2 regions of the Paracoccus sp. J39 genome follow, and region 2 is predicted to be linked to the other one. Evidence: riboswitches for the same ligand, from Rfam matches in the RefSeq annotation. Region 2 holds a riboswitch; the other holds the start of a gene.
What was found. Region 2 has a riboswitch for thiamine pyrophosphate ahead of L632_RS0105830 (TenA family protein). Riboswitches for the same ligand answer to the same signal wherever they lie in the genome.
Positions count from the first base shown of each region.

Region 1 (7,928 bases), on a different contig from region 2:
CCTGCTGGGCCAGCGCCAGCCCGAGATCTATGGCAGCACCACGCTGGCTGACGTCGAGCGCGACTGCAAGGCGCTTGGGTCCGAGCTGGGGCTGGACATCGCCTTCCACCAGTCGAACCACGAGGGCGCGATCATCGACCTGATCCACGAGGCCCGGCGGTCGGCCCAGGCCATCGTCATCAACCCGGCCGCCTTCACCCATACCTCGGTGGCGATCCTCGATGCGCTGAACGCCTTCGACGGGCCGGTGATCGAGGTGCATATCTCGAACGTCCACAAGCGCGAGAGCTTCCGCCACCATTCCTATGTCAGCCTGCGCGCCGAGGGCGTGATCGCCGGTTTCGGGGTCAATGGCTACCTGCTGGCGCTGCGCCATGTGGCGAAGCTGGTGGGATAGGGGGGCGGTAGGGGTGAGCCCATTTCTGACGCTCGGAGCACCCCATCGAACCGCAATAGTATCTAGGTGCGTGCAATCTGCTAGACGGAAACGCGATGACGTTTGAGGACCGCATTCGTTCCCTGACAATGCCGCGCCGCGGTGCATATCCGCGTCCTTGGATGACCGATACGGATCCCGATCAGGTCAAGGTCCTGATCGTCGGGGCCAGTTCGGCAAAAACCTTTCATTGCGCTGACGTGGGAACCCACGATCAGTTTCTGGACGCGCTATGGAATCGCAATGGTCGATCCTGCAGGGAGATGTATGATGCGGCCACCACCAAACCGTCAAAGACACGACCCAACTTAGCCCGGCTCTCCAAGATGCTGGCCGAACGCGGGCTAACCTCAATGCAGACGAACATTTCTTGCGCCAGTGCGCGCTATGATGCTGATCTTTCGGATGAAGACCGCGCTCATGGCACCGAAATATTCAAGGCCGTGCTCGAACACGTGCCGTGGCGCGCAATGATCGTCTACGGTGTCGGCGCGTCCAAACAGTTTGGTCGCGCTTTTGGCATGGCAATGCCGCAGGTGCCGTCGCCAGATTCCGCGCCCGTGCAGGTGAGCTTCCGAGAGCGGACGGTGTTTATATCGCCGACGCTAGCGCCGCCGAGATACCGCACTTCCGTTTGGCCGTATCTGGAGCGGGTGGTGGGGATCATCGCAAGCACCGTTTTGTAGTCACACCGATATCGATCATTTAACAGCAGCTTTCCGCAAAGCAGACCTGCTACCTGCCGGCCCTCTTCAAATCACCCCGCGCCGCGCCAGGTCCCGGCCCAGCGCCTCGGCGCCGGTAAAGTGAATCCCGTCCATGCCCAGCGCGCGGGCGCCCTCGACATTGGCCGGGCTGTCGTCGACGAAGATGCAGTCCCCGGGCCGCAGCCCGTTGCGGTCCATCAGCAGCCGGAAGATCGCCGGGTCGGGTTTCAGCACGCCGACCTGGCCCGAGACCAGGATATCGGCGAAGATCGCACCCAGGCGGGGATGCAGCTCCAGCGCATGCGGCCAGGTCTCGGCCGACCAGTTGGTCAGCGCATAAAGCGGCACGTCTCGGGCCAGCAGCGCCTCGGCCACCGCCCAGCTGCCGGGCACGGTCTTTTCGATGGTGACGGGAAAGGCCGCCAGATAGCCCGCCAGGTGCCGCGCCTCGTCGCCATGCTCGGCGCGGGCGGCGGCCAGCCCCTCGGCAAAGCTGCGCCCGCCGTCCTGCATCCGGTTCCAGCCGGGAAAGTCGATGCGGGCCATCCAGGCCTCGGCCTCGGTCCGGCTGGTGAAGACATCCGCAAAGGCCAGGACCGGATCCCAGTCGATCAGCACCCCGCCCAGGTCGAAGATCACGCTTTTCATCGCATCCTTCCCTTTCCACCGGGCCCAGATCGGCCGGAATTCCGGGCGGTGTAAAGCCCGAAACCGCCGCAGGCCGCCCGCCATCTTGCCCGGCCAGGCGGACAGATGCGTGACACCCCGCGACGGACCGGCGGCGCTCGGCCCTTGCAAAGCGGGACGCCGGGGCCTAGTGTCGCGCGAAAGACTCATACACTTGGGGAGCCCCGCACGGGGCTGAGAGGTGCCGGGCACCGACCCATCGAACCTGATCCGGGTCATGCCGGCGTAGGGAAGGGTAGAGTGATGCGGCCCCGCAATTCCCGGTCCGCCACCCATCCGCCCCACGTCCCCATGCCCGGCCAAAACGAAAGGCGGGCCATGTCGGGATTGCAGCCCCATCCCATCGCGCTGACCATCGCCGGCTCGGACAGCGGCGGCGGCGCCGGGATCCAGGCCGACCTGAAAAGCTTCTCGGCCCTCGGGGTCTATGGCGCCTCTGTGATCACGGCGATCACCGCGCAGAACACCCGCACCGTCGCTGCGGTCGAGCCGGTCAGCCCCGCCATGGTCGCGGCGCAGATCGACGCGGTTTTCGGCGATCTCGAGGTGCGCGCGGTCAAGATCGGCATGGTCGGCGGCGCAGATGTGATCACAGTCGTCGCCGACCGGCTGGCGGCGCTGCTGGCGGACAATCCGGTGCCGGTGGTGCTGGACCCGGTGATGGTGGCGAAATCCGGCGACGCGCTTCTGCCGGACGATGCCGTCTCGGCGCTGCGCGAGCAACTGATCCCGCTGGCGACGGTGCTGACCCCGAACCTGCCCGAGGCGGCGCGGCTTCTGGGTCGCCCCGCCGCCGCGACGCCCGAGGAAATGCGCGAGCAGGGCGAGGCGCTGCGCGCCCTGGGCGCCGACCATGTGCTGATGAAGGGCGGCCATGCCAGCGAGGACGCCTGTACCGACCTTCTGGTCGGGCCGCAGCCGCTGGTCCTGACGGCCCCGCGCCAGCAGACGCCCAACACCCACGGCACCGGCTGCTCGCTGTCCTCGGCCATCGCGGCGGGGCTGGCCCAGGGCATGGCGGTGCCCGATGCCGTGACCCGCGCCCATGGCTGGCTGCAAGGCGCCATCGCCGCCGCCGATGAGCTGGCGGTGGGGCTGGGCCACGGCCCGGTGCATCATTTCCACGCGCTCTGGAGACGGACATGACCGCGATCACCATCCTGGGCGCCGGGGTGATGGGGCTGTGCATCGCCACCGAACTGGCGGCGCGCGGCACTCTGCCCCGGATCATCGACCCGGCCGGCAAGCCCGGCGCGCAGGCCTGCAGCTGGCGCGCCGGCGGCATGCTGGCGCCCTATTGCGAGGCCGAAAGCGCCGAGCCGGCGGTGCTGCGCCTCGGCCTTGACGCCGCCGACTGGTGGCAGGCGAATGGCGCCGAGGTCATCCGGCGCGGCACGCTGGTCCTCGCCCCCTCACGGGACCGGGCGGAACTCGACCGCTTCGCCCGGCTGACCCAGGCGCATCAGCCGGTGAGTGCCGAGGAGATCGCCGCGCTGGAGCCGGAACTGTCCGGGCGCTTCCCGCGCGGGCTGCATTTCGCCACCGAGGCGCATCTGAACCCGCGCGCCGCGCTGCTGGCCCTGCGCGACCGGCTGGAGGCGCAGGGCGTCGCCATCGAGACCGAGGGCACGCCCGCCGGCCTGATCGTCGATGCGCGCGGGCTGGCGGCCCGCGACCAGCTTCCCGACCTGCGCGGCGTGCGCGGCGAAATGCTGGTGATCCGCTGCCCGGAAGTGACGCTGACCCGCACCATCCGCCTGCTGCATCCGCGCATCCCCCTGTATCTCGTGCCGCGCGGCGAGGGCGTCTACATGATCGGCGCCACGATGCTGGAAACCGGCGGCAAGTATCGCGTCACCGCGCGCTCGGCCGTCGAGATGCTGTCGGCCGCCTATGCCCTGCATCCCGGCTTCGCCGAGGCCGAGATCCTGGAGCTTGGCTCGGATGCGCGGCCCGCCTTTCCCGACAACCTGCCCCGCCTGCGCCGGCGCGGCGGCACGCTTTACGCAAACGGCCTTTACCGCCACGGCTATCTTCTGGCCCCCGCCGTGGCCCGCATGGCCGCCGATTACCTTCTCGAGGGCCGGAAACCGGAGTTCATGGATGAAGATCACCCTTAACGGAGAGGCGCGCGACCTGACCGGCCCGACCGTGCAGGATGCGCTGGCCGAGATCGGATTGGGCGCGGCCAAGGTGGCGACGGCGCTGAACGGCGCTTTCCTGCCCGCCGCCGCCCGGCCCGCAACCACGCTGAAGGATGGCGACGCGCTGGAAGTCGTGGCGCCGATGCAGGGGGGCTGAGATGCCGGTCTTTTACGGAACCGAAGTCGCAAGCCCGCTGATGCTGGGCACGGCGCAATACCCCTCGCCCGCGATCATGGCCGAGGCGTTCCGCGCCTCGCGCGCCGGCATCGCCACCGTCAGCCTGCGGCGCGAAGGCGGCGAGGGCCAGGATTTCCACCGCCTGATCAAGGAGCTGGGCATCCCCGTCCTGCCCAATACCGCCGGCTGCCATTCGGTGCGCGAGGCGGTGACGACCGCGCAGATGGCGCGCGAGCTGTTCGAGACGCCCTGGATCAAGCTGGAAGTGATCCGCGACGACGACACGCTTTGCCCCGACGTGATCGCGCTGGTCGAGGCGGCGCGGCTGCTGTCCGAGGACGGCTTCCAGGTCTTTCCCTATTGCACCGAGGACCTGTCGGTCTGCGGCCGGCTGCTCGATGCGGGCTGCCAGGTGCTGATGCCCTGGGGCGCGCCCATCGGCTCGGGCCGGGGGCTGAACAATCCTTACGGGCTGCGCAGCCTCAGGGCGCATTTCCCCGATGTGCCGCTGGTGGTGGATGCCGGCATCGGCCTGCCCAGCCACGCGGCGCAGGCGATGGAGCTGGGTTATGACGCGGTGCTGCTGAACACCGCGGTCGCCAAGGCCGGCGATCCGGTGGCCATGGCCCGCGCCATGGCGCTGGCGATCGAGGCCGGGCAGCTGGCGCATGGCGCGAACCCGATCGAGGCCCGCGACATGGCCGCGCCTTCCACCCCCCTCTTCGGCATGGCGGTGCTGGGATGAGATTGCCGCGCTTCTACCCGATCTTCGACAGCAGCGACTGGCTGCGCCGCGCCCTGCCTCTGGGCGTGAAACTGGTGCAGATCCGCATCAAGGACCAGCCCCCCGCCCGGCTCTTGGGCGAGCTGGCGCTGTGCCAGGAGCTGTGCCGCGAACATCGCGCCACGCTGGTCGTCAATGACCACTGGCAGGCCGCCATCGACCTGGGCTGCGACTTCATCCACCTGGGGCAGGAGGATCTGGATACCGCCGACATTCCGGCGATCCGCAAGGCCGGGCTGCGGCTGGGCGTCTCGACCCACGACCATGCCGAACTGGACCGGGCGCTGGCGCTCAGGCCCGATTACGTCGCGCTGGGACCGGTCTGGCCGACGATCCTGAAGAAGATGAAATGGGAACAGCAGGGGCTGGACCGGGTGCGGGAATGGCGCAAGCTGGTCGGCGCGACGCCGCTGGTCGCCATCGGCGGCGTCACCCCGGACCGTGCGCGCGAGGCTTTCGCCGCCGGCGCCGACCTGGCCTCTGCCGTGACCGACATCACGCTCAACCCCGACCCCGAGGGCCGCATCCGCGAATGGCTGCGGGTGGCGGCATGAACCGCTATGTCCGCCAGATGGTCCTGCCCGAGGTCGGCGCCGAGGGGCAGGAGCGCATCGGCGCCGCCCATGCGCTGGTCGTCGGCGCGGGCGGGCTGGGCGTGCCGGTGCTGCAATACCTGGCCGGCAGCGGCATCGGCCGCATCACCCTGATCGATCCCGACACGGTCGAGGAGACCAACCTGCACCGGCAGCCGCTCTACCGCATGAAGGATATCGGCCAGCCCAAGGTCCGCGCCGCCGCGCAGGCCGTGGCCCGGCTGAACCCTGCGGTGGAGATCGAGGCGCTGGCGGACCGGCTGACCCCCCTGAACGCGCCGGCGCTGGTGGCGGCGGCTGATGTGGTGCTGGATTGCGCCGACAGCTATGCCGCCAGCTACACGCTCTCGGACGCCTGCCTGGCGGCAGGCAAGCCGCTGATCTCGGCCTCGGCGCTGGGGCTTGCGGGCTATGTCGGCGGCTTCTGCGGCGACAAGCGGCAGGGGGGCGCCCCCAGCCTGCGCGCCCTGTTCCCCGACCCGCCCGACAGCGGCCAGACCTGCGCCACCGCCGGCGTGCTGGGCCCGGTGGTCGGCATGCTGGGCTGCATCCAGGCGCAGATGGCGCTGCGGCTGCTTCTGGGCACGACGCCCTCGCCGCTGGGCGAGTTCATCCGCTTCGAGAACGGCCGCTTCACCCAGTTCCGCTTCGACGCCGCGCCCGAGGCGACCGGCCCGCGCTTCATCGCCCGCGAGGAGATCCGCGAGGACGATCTGGTCATCGACCTGCGCCCCGAGGAGGAGGCGCCGCGCAAGGCCACGCCGGACGCGTTGCGCATCCCCGGCTACGGCACCACCGGCCCGCTGCCCGACCCCGGCCAGCGCGCGGTGCTGGCCTGCCGTTCCGGCCTGCGCTCCTGGCGTGCCGCCGACGCCCTTTCGCGCCGCTGGGACGGCGAAATCACCCTTCTTGCCCTTGGAGACGACGATCGATGAAACATCTGACCCTTGCCGCCGCCTTCGCCCTGCTGGCCCAGCCCGTTCTGGCCCAGGACAAGGTCACGCTGATCCTGGACTGGTTCGTGAACCCCGACCACGCCCCGATCATCGTCGCCCAGGAAAAGGGCTTCTTCGCCGAGGAGGGGCTGGAGGTCGAGGTCGTCGCCCCCGCGGATCCCGCCGACCCGCCGAAACTGGTCGCCGCCGGCAAGGCCGATTACGCCATCAGCTACCAGCCGCAGCTGCACCTGCAGGTGCATGAGGGCCTGCCGCTCAAGCGCGTCGGCACGCTGGTCGCGACGCCGCTGAACTGCCTGATGGTGAAGGCCGACGGCCCGGTGCAGACGCTCGAGGATCTCAAGGGCAAGAAGATCGGCTATTCGGTCTCGGGCGTGGAAAGCGCGCTGGTGCAGGCCATCCTGGCCCATGCCGGGCTGACCACCGGCGATGTCGAGATGATCAACGTCAACTGGTCGCTGTCGCCGGCGCTGATCGCCGGCCAGGTCGATGCCACCATCGGCGCCTATCGCAATTTCGAGCTGACGCAGATGCGGCTGGAAGGCGCCGAGGGCCGCTGCTTCTTCGTCGAGGAAAGCGGCGTGCCGACCTATGACGAGCTGATCTTCGTCGCCAATCCGGCCAATCTGGACCTGGACCGCACCCGCCGCCTGCTGCACGCGGTCGAGCGCGGCGCGCAATATCTGGTCAACCACCCCGAGGAAAGCTGGCAGCTGTTCTCGGCCACCGCGCCCGACCTCAAGGACGAGCTGAACGCCGAGGCCTGGAAGGAGACGCTGCCGCGCTTCTCGCAATCGCCGGCGGCGCTGGACCAGGGCCGCTATGCCCGGTTCGAGCAATTCCTGCACGAGGCCGGGCTGGTCGACAGCGTGCTGCCGGTCTCGGACCTGGCCCTGGACGTGGGGGCGGCAGACGCGGAAGCGGCAGACGTGGGGGCGGCGGAATGAGCGTCGCCTATGGCCATGCCTTCGCGGCCTGGCGGGCCGCGGCGCAGCCCGACTGGGACGCCTATACCCGGCACCCCTTCGTCGAGGGTCTGCGCGACGGCACCCTGCCGCAATCCTGCTTCCTGACCTATCTGGTGCAGGATTACCTGTTCCTCAAGAACTTCTCGCGCGCCTGGGCGCTGGCGGTGGTCAAGGCCGGCGACCTGGACGAGATGCGGGCCTGTTCCGCCACGGTCCACACGCTGCTGGACCACGAGATGGGCCTGCATGTGCAGACCTGCGCCCGCGCCGGCCTGGGCCCCGAGGTGCTGACCGATACGCCCGAGGCGGTGACCAATATCGCCTATACCCGCTATGTGCTGGAAGCCGGCTATTCGGGCGATTTCCTCGACCTGCTGGCGGCGCTGATGCCCTGCGTGCTGGGCTATGGCGAGATCGGGCTGCGGCTGGCCCAGGAAGCGGCGCCCGACACACCCTATCGCGAATGGATCGACAC
Region 1 covers NZ_JAEN01000003.1:267,221-275,148, reverse strand. The annotation lists gene aroQ (type II 3-dehydroquinate dehydratase) at 1-397, shown strand, start outside; gene L632_RS24235 (hypothetical protein) at 493-1,122, shown strand; gene L632_RS0104795 (HAD family phosphatase) at 1,189-1,791, opposite strand; TPP riboswitch at 1,976-2,079, shown strand; gene thiD (bifunctional hydroxymethylpyrimidine kinase/phosphomethylpyrimidine kinase) at 2,149-2,976, shown strand; gene L632_RS0104785 (FAD-dependent oxidoreductase) at 2,973-3,950, shown strand; gene thiS (sulfur carrier protein ThiS) at 3,934-4,131, shown strand; gene L632_RS0104775 (thiazole synthase) at 4,133-4,897, shown strand; gene L632_RS0104770 (thiamine phosphate synthase) at 4,894-5,490, shown strand; gene L632_RS0104765 (HesA/MoeB/ThiF family protein) at 5,487-6,464, shown strand; gene L632_RS0104760 (ABC transporter substrate-binding protein) at 6,461-7,432, shown strand; gene L632_RS0104755 (TenA family protein) at 7,429-7,928, shown strand, end outside.
Region 1: another riboswitch for thiamine pyrophosphate. It lies ahead of thiD (bifunctional hydroxymethylpyrimidine kinase/phosphomethylpyrimidine kinase); the one in region 2 lies ahead of L632_RS0105830 (TenA family protein).

Region 2 (7,928 bases):
CTGGCAGGCCACGAAGACGCTGATCCAGCGGGCGCTGGACCGGCTGGACCTGACCCGGCGCCCGATCCTGCTGCGCAAGCGCGGCGAGCAGACGCTGCTGACCGACGAGGGCAACCTGATCCTGGACCTGGCGCTGGAATCCATCCCGGACGCCGAGGAACTGGCGGCCGAGCTGTCCTCCATCGCCGGGGTGGTTGAACACGGGCTTTTCCTGAATATCTGCGAGCTTGCGATCATCGGCTGCCCGGACGGCTCGGTGGTGGAACTGCGGCGCGAGGACATGGCATGAAATTCGACTACGACCTTTTCGTCATCGGCGGCGGCTCGGGCGGGGTGCGCGCGGCGCGGATCGCGGCCAGCGAATACGGCGCCCGCGTCGGCCTGGCCGAGGAAAGCCGCATGGGCGGCACCTGCGTCATCCGCGGCTGCGTGCCCAAGAAGCTGATGATCTTCGCCTCGCAGGCCGGGGCGGCCGCGGCCGAATCGCGCGGCTATGGCTGGCAGGGCGCCAGCGAGGGCCGCTTCGACTGGGCCGAGTTCCACGGCAAGCTCGGGCGCGAGCTCGACCGGCTGGAGGGCGCCTATACCTCGGGGCTGGTCAATGCCGGGGTCGATGTGCATATCCAGCGCGCCCGGCTGCACGACGCCCATACGGTCGAGCTGGCGGACGGCCAGCGCCTGACGGCCAAGCATATCCTGATCGCGGTCGGCGGCCGGCCGCAGCGCCCCGACATTCCGGGCAAGGAGCTGGGGCTGATCTCGGACGACCTGTTCACGATGGAAGATCTGCCGGGCCGGATGCTGGTGGTGGGCGGCGGCTTCATCGCCTGCGAATTCGCCACCATCCTGCAGGGCCTCGGCTGCGCCACCGCGCTGGCCTATCGCGGCGATGCGGTGCTGCGCGGCTTCGATGCCGAGATGCGCCGCCATGTCACCGAGCAGCTGCGCGCCATCGGCGTCGATGTGCGGCTGAACACCAATCCGGTGCGGCTGGACCGCGAGGGGGCGGCCATCCGCGCCACCTTCGAGGACGACAGCAGCGAGATCTTCGACGCGGTGATGTTTGCCACCGGCCGCGCGCCCTATACCAAGGGGCTGGGGCTCGAGGAGGCGGGCGTCCGGCTGGGCCGCAAGGGCGAGGTCCTGGTGGACGAATGGTCGCAAAGCTCGGTGCCGTCGATCTATGCCGTCGGCGACGTGACCGACCGGGTGAACCTGACCCCGGTGGCGATCCGCGAGGGGCACAGTTTCGCCGACACGGTCTTCGGCGCCCGGCCCCGCAAGGTCGATCACCGGCTGGTGGCGGGGGCGGTCTATACCCGCCCGCATGAGCTGGCGACCATCGGCCTGACCGAGGAGGAGGCCGAGGCCTGCGGTCCCGCCGACATCTATGTCGCCAGCTTCCGGCCCATGCGCTCGCTTTTCGCCGGCTCGGATGCGCGGGCGGTGATGAAGCTGGTGGTGGATGCCGCAACCGACAAGGTGCTGGGCTGCCACATCTTCGGTCCCGAGGCGGGCGAGATGATCCAGATGGTCGCGGTGCCGATGGGCATGGGCGCCACCAAGGCCGATTTCGACGCCGCCATCGCCGTGCATCCGACCCTGGCCGAAGAGCTTGTGACCATGCGCAGGCCCACCCGCCGGGTCGGGGCGGCAAATCTGGACAAACCCGTCGCATCGGCTTGATTTTCCGGCCGAAGCCACCAGTTTCAACCACACGGACGTAAAGCGAGGCACGAGATTTATGGCAGGACAAGGCCCCTGGGGCGGCGGCGGAGATGATGGCAAGGGCGGCAGAGAGCCGCCGCAGGGGGGCGGCCAGCGTCCCTGGGGCGGGCCGGGGGGCGGCAAGGACGACCGTCCGCAGGGGCCGCGCCGGGGCGACCAGATCCCCGAGATCGAGGAACTGGTGCGCAAGGGCCAGGACCGTCTGCGGGTGCTGATGGGCGGCAAGGGGCCGGGCGGCGGCAATCGCGGCGGCGGTCCGCGCCGTCCGCAGGGCCCGCAATTCCAGATGAACCGCGGCACCTGGGGCATCGCGGCGCTTGCCGTGGTGGCGCTTTGGGCCTTTTCCAGCTTCTACACCGTCAAGCCCGAGGAACGCGCGGTCGAGCTGCTGTTCGGCAAGCCCGTCGGCACCGGCGAGCCGGGCCTCAACTTCGCGCCCTGGCCGGTCGTCACCGCCGAGGTGGTGCAGGTCTCGGGCGAACGGACCACGGAAATCGGCACCGGCCGCGCCGGGCCGATGGATTCGGGGCTGATGCTGACCCGCGACCAGAACATCGTGGACATGGCCTATCAGGTGGTCTGGAACATCTCGGACCCCGAGAAATTCCTGTTCAACCTCGCCGATCCCGAGGACACGATCCGCGCGGTTTCGGAATCGGCCATGCGCGACATCGTGGCGCGGTCCGAACTGGCGCCGATCCTGAACCGTGACCGTGGTGCCATCGCCGACGACCTCAAGCTGGCGGTGCAGAACACGCTGAACGCCTATGAGGCGGGGATCAACGTGCTGCGCGTCAACCTGGACCGCGCCGACCCCCCGCGCGAGGTGATCGACAGCTTCCGCGAGGTGCAGGCCGCCCAGCAGGAACGCGACCGGCTGGAGAAAGAGGCCGACGCCTATGCGAACCGCGTGCTGGCCAGCGCCCGGGGCGAGGCCGCCGCCGTGATCGAACGCGCCGAGGCCTATCGCGCCGAGGCGGTGAACACCGCCGAGGGCGAGGCCGCGCGCTTCAACTCGGTCTATGACGAATATGTGAAGGCGCCGGAGGTGACGCGCCGGCGGATGTATCTGGAAACGATGGAGAAGGTTCTGGGCGGGGTGAACAAGGTCATCCTCGACGGCGAGGCGGGGCCGGGCGTGGTGCCCTATCTGCCGCTGGATCAGTTGCGCAGCGGGGCGCCGGCTTCCGGCAACCGCAATACGGGCAACGCCAATTCGGGCAACACCAGCGGGGGGAACCAGTGATGAACCGTGCAATCTCGCTTCTGGCGCTGCCCTTCCTGGTCGTGGTGGCGGTCCTGGTCATCTCCTCGCTCTATATCGTCGATGTGCGTGAAAAGGCGCTCGTCCTGCGCTTCGGCGAAGTGGTCGACGTGCGCGAGGAGCCGGGCCTGGGCGTCAAGGTGCCCTTCCTCGACAATGTGGTGAAATACGACGCCCGCATCCTCGGCCTGCCGACCCCGCCGATGGAGGTCACGCCGCTGGACGACCGCCGTCTGGTGGTCGATGCCTTCGCGCGCTGGCAGATCACCGACGTGGTGCAGTTCCGCCGCGCGGTGGGTGCGGGCGGCATCGAATTCGCGCAGCGCCGGCTTGAGCCGATCGTGACCAATGCGATCCGGCAGGTGCTGGGCTCGGTGCCCTCGACCACGGTGCTGTCGGACGACCGGACGCCGCTGATGAATCGCATCCGCGACCTGTCGCGCGACGATGCCCGCGACCTGGGCATCCGCGTCATCGACGTGCGCCTGACCCGCACCGACCTGCCCGAGCAGAACCTGACCGCGACCTATGCCCGGATGCGTGCCGAGCGCGAGCGCGAGGCCGCCGACGAGATCGCCCGCGGTGGCGAGGCCGCGCAGCGCGTCCGCGCCGCCGCCGACCGCACCGTGGTCGAGCTGACCTCCGAGGCGCGGAAGCGCGCCGAGGTGGTGCGCGGCGAAGCCGATGCCCGCCGCAACGCCATCTACGCCGATGCCTTCGGCCGCGACCCCGAGTTCTTTGCCTTCACCCGCTCGATGACCTCCTATGAGCGGGCGCTGCGGGGCGAGAACAGCTCGCTGGTGATCCAGCCGCAGGGCGAGTTCTTCGACTACCTGCGCAACGACGGGGCCGACCGGGCCAATCCGGTGCCGGTGCCCCGGCCGGCCTCGACCCCCGCCGCGGACGAGGACGAAGCCGAGGCCGAGAGCTCGGGCGCGATCGCACCCGGCGAGGCCGTCGCCCCGACCGAGACCAATCGCGAGGGCGAGCCGCTGGGCGCCGGTGCCGGCGTGACGCTGACGCCGCTGCCGGAATCGCTGGCCGCGCCGCCGCAGGAGGATCCCGTGGTGCCTCCGGCGCCGCTTCCGGCGGATTGATCCGGACGCCGGCGCCGACGGAAGCCCGGCCGCAACAGGAAAGGCGGGACGCATCTGCGCCCCGCCTTTTTCCATGTTCCGCCGTTCTTGCGCCGGGGGCCGGTCAGGCCCCGGTCACTCCAGGCCGATCAGCTTGCTGTCCTGCCGCTGCTCTTCTTCGGCAAGCTCGCGCTGCCATTCCCGCCAGATCGAGACCAGCAGCGCCATCAGCACCGGGCCGACGAACAGCCCGACGATGCCCATGGTCTTGACCCCGCCGATCAGGCCGAAAAAGGTCGGCAGGAACGGCAGCTTGACCGGGCCGCCGACCAGAACCGGGCGGATGGTCTTGTCCACCACGAACAGCTCGCAGGTGCCCCAGACGAACAGCGCCGCCCCCTCGACGGGCGAGCCGCTGGCCACCAGATAGGCCGAGACCAGGGTGAAGGACAGCGGCGCGCCGCCCGGGATCAGCGCCATGAAGCCGGTGATCACCCCGAAGGTCACCGGCGAGGGCACGCCGGCCAGCCAATAGGCCACGCCCAGGATCACCCCCTCGCCGATGGCGATCAGGGTCATGCCCGTCACGGTCGAGCTGATCGTCGCGGGCACGACGCGCGACAGCCTGCTCCAGCGGTCGGGCAGGATGCGGCGGCCGACCTGGTCGATCTGCGCCACGATCTTGTCGCCGTCGCGATACAGCACGAACAGGGTAATCAGCATGAACAGCAAGGTCAGCGCCAGATGGAAGGCCAGCGTCCCCGCCGTCACCGCGCCGCGATAGATCGCCCCGATATTCGAGCCGCTGACCAGCTGCACGATCTCGCTGATGCCGCCGGGCCGGCCGATATAGGTCTGCCAGTTCTCGTCCAGCCAGTCGCCGACCTGCGGCAGCTCGACCATCCAGCCCGGCGTCGGCGCGCCCGAGCTGTTGACCACGATCGCCCAGTTGATCCAGTCGCGCAGCTCGCGGAAGGCATAGATCAGCGCCATGGCGATGGGGATCAGCAGGAAGCAGACCAGCACCAGCACCAGCACCGTCGCCGCCCCGGTGCGGCCCAGGTTCAGCTGGCGGGCGGCGCGCTCGCGCAGGGGCCAGCTGGCCAGCGCGATCACCATGGCCGCCAGCACCGGCACCAGGAAGCCGTGGAAGAAATAGATCGAGGCCGCCACGATGGCCAGCAGCAGCCAGCGCGCGGCCGAGATATTGGTCAGAAGCGGCGGCCGGTGCAGGCGCAGGCCGACCTGTTTCGGGCTTTGCCGCGAGGCGGCGGGATCGTTCAGTTCTGTCGCGGTCGTGGGTTTCGGCATTTCGCCCGTCGTCATGGTCCCGGTCCTGACTGCGGGCGGGTAGCGCCCGCCCTGCGGCAACGAGATAACATCTCGCCCCCGGCTGCAAGACGCAATGCCGCGCCGCAGCCGGCCGGTTCCGGATTTCGCGGCTCACGATCTTGTGGGCAGGCCGTGACAGCCGCCGCGCCGCGCGCTAGTCTGGCGCCACCAAGGGGAGTCCCGGCAAGGGGCTGAGAGACCGCTGGCCTCGATCGACCCGACGACGGGCGGCGCGGTGACCCTTCGAACCTGATCCGGATCATGCCGGCGAAGGGATGGGAAGGATGCGCCTGTCTTTTGCCGGCCTCACCGCGAGGCCGAACTGCAACCCGGTCTCGCCCCAAGCCATGAGGGCCCCGATGACCGAGAGCTTTTTCGAAACCCTGCGCCGGGAATGCGCCGCGGACTGGACCGCCGCCGTCGAGCACCGCTTCGTACGCGAGCTGTTCGCCGGCAGCATCGCGGATGCGGCGATGGCGCGCTACCTGGTGCAGGATCACCGCTTTCTCGACGCCTTCCTGACGCTTCTGGGCGCGGCCATCGCCTCGGCCGACCGCTTCGAATCGCGGCTGCGCTTCGGGCGTTTCGCCGGCATGGTCTCGGGCGAGGAGAACGACTATTTCCTGCGCGCCTTCGCGGCGCTCGGCGTGGACGAGGCGGATCGCGCCGCCACCCCCGACAGCGCGCCCACCGCGGGGTTCCAGGCGCTGATGCGCGAGGCGGCGGCGACGCGCAGCTATCCCGCCGTGCTGGCGGTGTTGAACGTGGCCGAGGGGCTTTACCTCGATTGGGCCAGCCGCGCGCCGCAGCCGCTGCCCGAGCGTTTCGTCCATGCCGAATGGATCACGCTGCACGATAATGCCTTCTTCCGGGATTTCGTCGGCTTCCTGCGCGAGGAGTTCGACCGGGCCGGGCCCGGAGCGGCGGATCAGGCGCGCGACTTCTTCCGGCGCGCCGTCACGCTGGAACGGGCGTTTTTCGACGAGGTCTACGCGGCCTGACGGTCAATCCTCGACGATCTCGATCTCGGGCGGGCTGCCGGGCGGCCCGTTCGCGCGATAGTCCAGCACGATGCGCGGCAGCGCGGCCGGCGCCAGCCGCTCGCCGGTATGGCGCATCTCGGGCAGGCTCCACCAGCGGAATTCGCGGATGGCGCCGGCCTCGGGCGCGTTCCGGATCACCGGCACGAAATCCTGGGTCTCGATCAGGAAATAGTCCTCGGACTGCCGCCAGCGTCGCTGCCGCAGCGTCATCGCGACGCGGCGGCGCCAGACCAGCGGGCCAAGCGCGGGCAGGGCGAAGCCCAGTTCCTCGGCCAGTTCGCGGCGCAGGGTCTGCTCGGCGGTCTCGCCGGGCTCGGCGCCGCCGCCGGGGGTGATCCACCAGTCGCCGGTGCCGTAATCGACGCGCATCAGCAGCACCCGGTCGTCCGGGGTCAGCAGGATGGCGCGCATGGCCTGCCTGTCGATGATCCGCATCTTCGGCCGCCAAAGGAAAGGCCCCGGCCGCGGGTCGCGTTCCGGGGCCTGGACCAGTCGGGACGAGGGCTTATTCGTCGTCGCTCTCGGGCACGTCGGCGATGTCGTCCAGCGACATGTCGCCGTCATCGTCGTCGTCCAGCAGATCGTCGTCCAGATCGCCGGTATCGGCGTCGTCGTCCAGATCCTCGTCATCGACCAGATCGGTCTGGTCTTCTTCCCGCGCCGCGGTCTTTTCCGAGATCAGCGAGCGCGAGCGGCCGTTGGTCAGGCTTTCCAGCGTGAATTCTGCGCCGCAGGCGGGGCAGGTCATCGGGTCGTTTCTCAGGTCGTAGAAGCGCGTGGCGCAATGGGGGCAAAGGCGTTTCGTGCCCCATTCCTCTTTGGGCATGGTATTCTCTTTTTCTGCCGCGTTCAGGTAAATCCGCTGTCCCCTGCCATAGCCGCGCGGGGCTGTCAAAGCCTTTTCCCCTTGCGGGCGGGTGGCGGTGCAGGGGAAAGATGGGGCAACAGGCGGACCATCGCAAGATGCGGGACATGATGGACAGGATTCTGGTCGGAGGCGACATTCCGGTGACGCTGCGGCGCTCGGCCCGGGCGCGGCGCATGACGCTGCGCGTGGCGCGGGCGGGGGGCGAGGTGGTGCTGACCCTGCCCAGCCGCACCAGCCTTTCGGACGGCCGCGCCTTTGCCGAGTCGCGGGCCGAGTGGCTGCGCCGCACCCGGGCCGAAATGCCGGCGCTGCAGCTTGCCGAGCATGGCGCGCTGCTGCCGGTCGAGGGCCGGCTGCGCCGCATCACTCCGGCAGGCACGCGCCGGGTCGAGCTGACCGACGAGGCGCTGCTGGTGCCGCAGGCCCGGCCGGCCGGCGTGGTGGTCGAGGCCTGGCTGAAGCATCTGGCGCAGGCCCGGCTGGTCGCGGCCTGCGACCGCTACGCGGCGGCGCTGGGGCGCGGCTTCCGGGCGCTGGCGCTGCGCGACACGCGCTCGCGCTGGGGCAGCTGCACCCATGACGGACGGCTGATGTTCTCGTGGCGCCTCGCCATGGCG
Region 2 covers NZ_JAEN01000004.1:179,819-187,746, forward strand. The annotation lists gene rpiA (ribose-5-phosphate isomerase RpiA) at 1-289, shown strand, start outside; gene gorA (glutathione-disulfide reductase) at 286-1,686, shown strand; gene hflK (FtsH protease activity modulator HflK) at 1,745-2,974, shown strand; gene hflC (protease modulator HflC) at 2,974-4,089, shown strand; gene L632_RS0105825 (AI-2E family transporter) at 4,204-5,394, opposite strand; TPP riboswitch at 5,562-5,693, shown strand; gene L632_RS0105830 (TenA family protein) at 5,760-6,401, shown strand; gene L632_RS0105835 (NUDIX hydrolase) at 6,405-6,878, opposite strand; gene L632_RS0105840 (FYDLN acid domain-containing protein) at 6,949-7,269, opposite strand; gene L632_RS0105845 (M48 family metallopeptidase) at 7,419-7,928, shown strand, end outside.